2 regions of the Paraburkholderia sp. A3BS-1L genome follow, and region 1 is predicted to be linked to the other one. Evidence: predicted binding sites of a transcription regulator. Region 1 holds the regulator's gene; the other holds the start of a gene.
What was found. The regulator FliA, encoded in region 1, starts transcription of late flagellar genes. The targets are predictions, from matches to a motif close to CTAAAGTTTNNNNNNNNNNNGCCGNTA.
Positions count from the first base shown of each region.

Region 2: P5W99_RS10300 (DUF4088 family protein) is a predicted target of FliA. The motif match lies at 1,630-1,656, and genes of this name have one in related genera.

Region 1 covers NZ_CP120442.1:3,162,440-3,165,844, reverse strand. Annotated here, with positions in the region: gene P5W99_RS14530 (MinD/ParA family ATP-binding protein) at 1-902, shown strand, start outside; gene P5W99_RS14525 (RNA polymerase sigma factor FliA) at 925-1,656, shown strand; gene P5W99_RS14520 (hypothetical protein) at 1,694-1,981, shown strand; gene P5W99_RS14515 (chemotaxis protein CheB) at 2,229-3,251, shown strand.
Region 2 covers NZ_CP120442.1:2,269,809-2,273,213, forward strand. Annotated here, with positions in the region: gene P5W99_RS10285 (AraC family transcriptional regulator) at 1-391, shown strand, start outside; gene P5W99_RS10290 (AzlC family ABC transporter permease) at 582-1,274, shown strand; gene P5W99_RS10295 (AzlD domain-containing protein) at 1,271-1,594, shown strand; gene P5W99_RS10300 (DUF4088 family protein) at 1,720-2,472, shown strand; gene P5W99_RS10305 (ATP-dependent helicase) at 2,488-3,405, opposite strand, start outside.

The sequences.
Region 1 (3,405 bases):
GCCACGGCGCACCCGGGCGCACGACCGTGGTGATCAATCTCGCGGCCGCGCTGATCGCGCTGGGCAAGGACGTGCTCGTGATCGACGAGTGCCTTGGTCCGCGCTCGGTCAGTGCGCAGCTCGGCGGCGGCATGCGCGGCGTGAGCAACGAAGCGCGCGGCAATGCCGCAAGCCTCGCAGGAAACTTCGCGCCGAATTTCGCGGCGGTGATGCGCGGCGAGATTGCGCTGGACCAGGCCGTGGCGCGGCATGCGCTGGGCTTCGGCGTGCTGGCCGCGCCGCGCGAGCAGTGCGTGGGGGCGCAGCTGGATGCGCCATTGAGCAAGCTGCTGGCCGGTCCCGCCGATTTCGTGCTGATCGACGCGCGGCTCGACGCCGAAGGTGCGCTCTCGCCGCTCGCCTTGCACGCGCACGACGTGCTGATCGTGATGCGCGTGACCGCGCAGGCGATCACCGACGCCTACGCCTGCATGAAGCGGCTGCATTTCGCGCATGCGATTGGGCAGTTCCGCGTGCTTGCGAACCACGTGGCGAGCGCCGCCGACGCGCAAGCCGCGCTCGAGAATCTCGCGGGAGTGGCGAGCCGCTACCTCGCGGTATCGCTGGAGCGCGCGGGCAGCGTTGCCGCCGATCCGCACATGCCGCGCGCGCTGCAACTGTCGCGCTGCATCGTCGATGCGTTTCCGTCGACGGCTGCCGCGCGAGATTTTCGCCACGTGGCGGCCGAACTGCCGCACTGGCCGCTGCGCCCCGCGCTGTTGGCATCGGCGGGCGCGCCGGCGAGTCCGGAGCAAGCGGCGAATTCATTCGTTTCATCCGCCACGGACGCCCCGTCCGCGAGCGCGACGGCCTATGCGGGATGGCGGGCGGATTCGCCCGTGCACGCGCATCGGCACGTGTGACGGACACAGGAAGGAGAGCCAGATGTATAACGCTCAAGGAAAGATTTCGCAGGCCGAAGTGCTCGCGAAGTACGCGCCGCTCGTGCGGCGGCTCGGATTGCAGCTCGTGGCGAAAATGCCCGCGAGCGTGGATCTCGACGACTTGATCCAGGCCGGCATGATCGGCTTGCTCGACGCTGCGAATCGCTACAAGGAAGATCAGGGCGCGCAGTTCGAGACCTACGCGAGCCAGCGCATTCGCGGCGCCATGCTCGACGAGCTGCGCAGCAACGACTGGCTGCCGCGCAGCCTGCGGCGCACCTCGCGCGAAGTGGAAAGCGCGGTGCATCAGGTGGAGCAGCGGCTTGGCCGCTCGGCGAGCGAGACGGAGATTGCCGAGCATCTGCAGATGCCGCTCGACGAGTACCAGAGCATGCTGCAGGACCTGCACGGCAGCCAGCTCATCTACTACGAAGACTTCGACCGCTCCGCCGACGACGAGCCGTTCCTCGACCGCTATCGCGTCGATCACTCGGACCCTCTCTCGGCGCTGCTCGACGAGAGCCTGCGCGGCGCGCTAGTCGAGGCGATCGAGCGGCTGCCCGAGCGCGAGAAACTGCTGATGTCGCTGTATTACGAGCGCGGCATGAACCTGCGCGAGATCGGCGCGGTGCTGGAGGTGAGCGAGTCGCGCGTGTGCCAGTTGCACAGCCAGGCGGTGGCACGCTTGCGGGCGCGGCTGCGCGAGATGTCATGGGCGGGGACGGAGCATTAGTCGGGCGTAGTGGCGAGGGGTTTCAAACCCTACATGGATGTGTACATCGCGTCATGATGACAACCGCTTCGAGAAGTCCGTCATCAAGCCGGAAACGACTGCGCCGGCCATGGGGTTCGTGATGCTGCAGCGCGCCGTGACGCGCGCTGAGTTCGCTCAGATGCCAAGTGTGAGCGACGTGCTGGCGCGTCGGATTACACGCACGCTGCTCGACTTTGGATCGCTGAATGCGTCTTCGCCGCGAGGCGATCTTTCCTTTGGACTGCCCTTGAAGAGCCTTCCGTTTCTGTTTCCAGTGCTTTGGCCGGAGGTTGATCAGGGGTGAAATGTTTTTTATGGTTTTTGCTGATTTGTGGGGAAGTCGTTTCGCGACCCACTGCTGACAGTCGACCACCAAGCGTTGAAAGGCAGGTATAGGGGCTCAGCAGTCCGTCTATCGTGGCTTTGCACACAGGCAAACCGACGAACATCCCGGTGAAACGCCCAAACCTTGTTCATTGACACATATCAACCGCGTCTGCCGCCACTCGCTCATCATCAGCTATCGAAACAGGGCATGCTGGGGGCGAGTTATGAAAGGACGCATATTCGTCATTGGCGCCTCATTGAGCGGGATTAACGCGCTTTCGCGGCTGATCGCGCTACTTCCCGAGAATTTCCCATCTTCAGTATTTATCACGCAGCATGTGGGCGCTCACAGCCCGGGCATGCTGCCCCAGATTCTCAGCAACGCGGGACGACTGAAGGCCATACATCCCAAGAACACCGAGCTAATCGAGCCGGGGCGAATCTATGTGGCGCCACCGGATCGCCATATGCTTGTGCAGCGAGGATATATACGCCTGTCTCATGGCCCTCAGGAAAATCACACACGGCCCGCTATCGATCCGCTTTTCCGGTCGGCGGCCATCTCTTATGGCCCAGCCGTGGTGGGAGTCGTATTGACCGGACAGCTTGACGACGGTATGGCTGGCTTGCTTGCAGTCAAGGACAGGGGCGGCACCGCCATTGTGCAGGAGCCTTCCGAAGCAACAGCGGCCTCGATGCCTAAAAGCGCTCTCGCCCACGTCAAAGTGGATTACTGCTGCAAATTGGCAGAGATGGCAGCACTTTTCGTTCGTCTCGCCAATGACGACCCGGAGCCCAATGAGGACCGTAATCTCGATGAACTTATCGATATCGAAAACCGGATCGCCGAGGGTATCTTCGATCTTCAGGACTGGTGGAAGCTCGAAGGGATGAGCAGTCCATGTGGTCTGAATTGTCCTATTTGTCGAAGCGCCCTTTACGAGCTGCGCGACAAACGAATGATGCGATTCAGATGCCGCGCGGGACATGCTTTTTCCGCAGAAAGTCTCCTTGCGGAACAAGCTGACTCCAGGGAGACACAGCTCTCGGCTCTGTTCGGTTCGCTTACCGAAGAAGCGACGCTTGCGAAGCGCCTGAGAGACGCGCCTGTCTACAAGGAGCGCATCGACTTGACTGCGAGCCTGAACAGCAAGATCCAAGGCATAGAAGTGGAGTCCACACAGGTTTGTGAATGGCTACGCGCGCTAACTAATCTGGTAGAGCCCGATCCCGACGGAGGATTCTGACCTGCGGGAACGCCCGTCTGCAGGCTGTAAGATGTCGGCTTGAGCGGCGTAAAGCGGCCGCCTGAGGCAGCCTCGGCCGACCACAGCCCATCCCGGAGCGCGCGTTATTTCCAAAAAGTCAGAGCAGAATTTTCCATCACCGCCGACAGCACCA
Region 2 (3,405 bases), 890 kb from region 1:
AGGCGCGCTGCTCGACGCGCTTTCCACGCTCCTGACCCGCCACGCGCGCACGCGCGAGGCGCGGCTCGAGTCCGCCGCGAACGAGCCGCGCGTCGAAATCATGAAGGCGCTGCTGGCCGCCGATCTCACCGAACCGCTGCGCGTCGCCGATCTCGCACAGGCGGTCGGTCTCTCTCCGTTTCACGCGACGCGCCTGTTCACCCAGGCCACGGGGCTGCCGCCGCACGCGTGGCGCACCCAGTTGCGGCTGCAGCGCGCGCTCGGGCCGTTGCGCGCGGGCGCCTCGGTTGCCGAGGTCGCCGCCGCGAGCGGCTTCACGGACCAGAGCCATTTCACGCGGCATTTCCGCCGCATGTTCGGCGTGCCGCCCGGCCGCTGGCAGGCGAATTAGTCCCCAATCAGTCGCGCACGAGGCCGCGCACCGGCAATGGCATGGGCGGCCTGAAGCGGGCGCGCCGCAAGAACGTACAAGCCGCGCACGTCGCTTGCCGCTATGCTGGCCTCCCCATCTGGAGACTCGCTTGACCCGTCACCCCCATCGCTTCAAGGAATTCGTCGCCGGCGCGCGCGACACGATCCCCATGATGATCGGCTCCGCGCCCTTCGGCGTCATTTTCGGCACGCTCGTCACCTCGGGCCCGCTGTCGCTCTGGCACGGCCAGCTAATGTCGCTCGCCGTGTTCGCCGGCTCCGCGCAATTCATCGCGCTCGGGCTGATCGCCTCGCACGCGAGCTTCGCCGTGATCTGGGCCACCACGCTCATCGTGAACCTGCGTCACGTGCTCTACAGCGCCACGCTCGCGCCCTATGTCTCGCATCTGCCGATGCGCTGGCGCCTCGTGCTAGGCGGCCTGCTCACCGACGAGGTGTTCGCCGTCGCCTGGGCGTATTTCCGCCGCCATGCGCCCGGCGATGTCTCGCCGTGGCATTTCCTTGGCTCGGGCCTGTCGATGTACCTGAACTGGCAGTTGTGGACCGCGGCGGGCCTGCTGTTCGGCGCGGCGTTCCCGGGGCTGCAGTCGCTCGGGCTCGACTTCGCGATGGTCGCCACGTTCATCGCCATCGTCGTGCCGCAGCTCGTGGCCGTGCGCTATCTGGCCGCCGCCGCCACGGCAGGCACGCTCGCCTTCTTCTGGCAAGGCTGGCCGTACAAGCTCGGCTTGCTCGGCGCCGTGTTCGCGGGCGTGGCGGTGGGCGTCGCGCTCTCGCTGCCGCGCAAGCCGCGCACGAACGCGGCAAGCGCGGATGCACACACCGCTGGAGGCCGCCCATGAACTACGTCATCCTGATTCTCGGCATGGCCGTCATTACCGTGGCGGTGCGCACCGCCGTCTTCGTGCTGGGCGATCGGCTCGTGTTCCCGCCGATCGTGCGCACCGCGCTCGGCTTCGTGCCCGTCACGGTGCTCACCGCGATCATCGTGCCGATGGCCGTGTCGCCCCACGGTCAGCACGCCGAACTCACGTGGCGCAATCCGCAGCTCGTCGGCGCGCTCGCGGCCATTGCCGTGAGCGCGCTCACCAAACGGCCGCTCCTCACCATTGCCGTGGGGCTGGGCGTGTTCTTCCTCTGGCAGGGCGTGGTGCTGCGCTGAGGCTGCCAGCCCCTGTCCATCCCTGTCTGCCCCGCCTCAAGTTTCGCCCCGCTGCGCCGATAAACCGTCGAGGCCTGCATTGGCGCGACAGACAGGTATCGCGAGGAACACACGGGGCAACCACCATGGGGCAGATCACCCTCAATATCAAGGATGAAACGCTTGCGTCGCTGCGCAAGGATTTCGATGCGTTCCTGCGCGTCTCGCTCAAGCTCGACCCGCAGTTCCTCACGCCGTCATTCGAGGACTTCCTGCGCGCGAAGCTGCTCGACAACATGACGCCGCTCACCGAGCAGGCCGTGCAGCGGCTCTTGCAGGGCGGGCAGTACGCATGGGCCAAGCGCACGCTCGACAAGGAGTTTCCCGAGGTCGTGTCGATCCTGCTGCGCCAGGCGGGCGAATTCGGCTTTGGCTTTGCGTCGCGGCCCGAATGGACGCCCGACGAGCGCGCGAAGCAGTGCCGCGAGTGGGCCGCCGCGATCGTCCGCGAGGCGGACGCCGGGGAGGCGCTGATCGACCCGCTCGCCGCACAGATCCAGTCCGGCGTGCAGGATATCCAGAGACTCGAAGAGGCCATGCAGACGCCTGCGTGGCGGCTCGCAGAGTCGGTGCGCCAGCGCGTCTACGAAGCGAAGATCGGCTGCGAGCAGGCAAGCGGGAGCCTCGCGCGCGAGCGTCTGGGCGAGCTGCGCGGCCTGCTGCGTCTGGCCATCGCGCACGGCACGTTCCAGAAGCAGGAAGCGCAGCAGATCATGGAATACCTGCGTCTTTTGAAGCCTGAAATTTTCGTCGAGGAACCCGACGACGTATTCACGCGCCTGGCCGCCTGGCTGCGCAACTTTTTCGTGCCGCCGCCGAAGAACCAGCCGCGCAGCTGAAAACGCAACCCCGCCCTACTCCCACATCTTGCGCAGCTTCGCGCCGATCTCGACCTTCGCGCGCGCGGCGGCGGCCAGCCCCGCCGCGCTCGGCGCGCTTGCCACTGGCGCGGGCGGCCAGGCGCGCGACTCGAAGAGCGGCAGCATCCCTGCAGCGATGAAGCGCGTGCGCGACGCCCACACATGGCGGTCGCCGCTCGCGGCCTGGTTGTGCACATAAAAGCGCTGCGGCACGACGATGTGCAGATCCTCTTTCGCGCGCGTCATCGCCACGTAGAGCAGACGCCGCTCCTCTTCCAGTTCCTCGTCGCTGCCCGCGCCGAGATCGGACGGAATGCAGCCGTCCACGCCATTGAGCACGAACACGTTGCGCCACTCCTGGCCTTTGGCCGAATGGATCGTCGAGAGGATCAGGTAGTCCTCGTCGAGAAGCGGATCGGCCGACTCGGCGCTGGTGGCGTCGGGCGGGTCGAGCGTGAGCTCGGTCAAGAAGCGCTCGCGCGACACGTAGGTGCTCGCGATGCTCTCCATCTGCAACAAATCGGCGAGACGCACCTGGGCATCTTCGTGATTGCGCTCCAGATGCGGCTCGTACCAGCGCCGCACGCGCTCGAACTCGGCGGGCCAGGGCGTTGCGCGCATACCGAGCTGATCGACGAGCGCCGCGAACGCGGGCCACTCCTCGGCTGCACGCGGCGGCGGCGCGAATGCGGCGAGCGCCTGCGCGGCGCGGTACGCGCCCGTGCAGGCCGCGACCTGATCGAGCAGACGCGCCGCCGTCGCGGGCCCGACGCCCGGCAGCAGTTGCGTCACGCGAAAGCCCGCCACGCGGTCGAGCGGATTCTCGGCCCAGCGCAGCACGGCGAGCACGTCCTTCACGTGCGCGGCGTCGAGGAAGCGCAGGCCGCCGAATTTCACGAACGGGATGTTGCG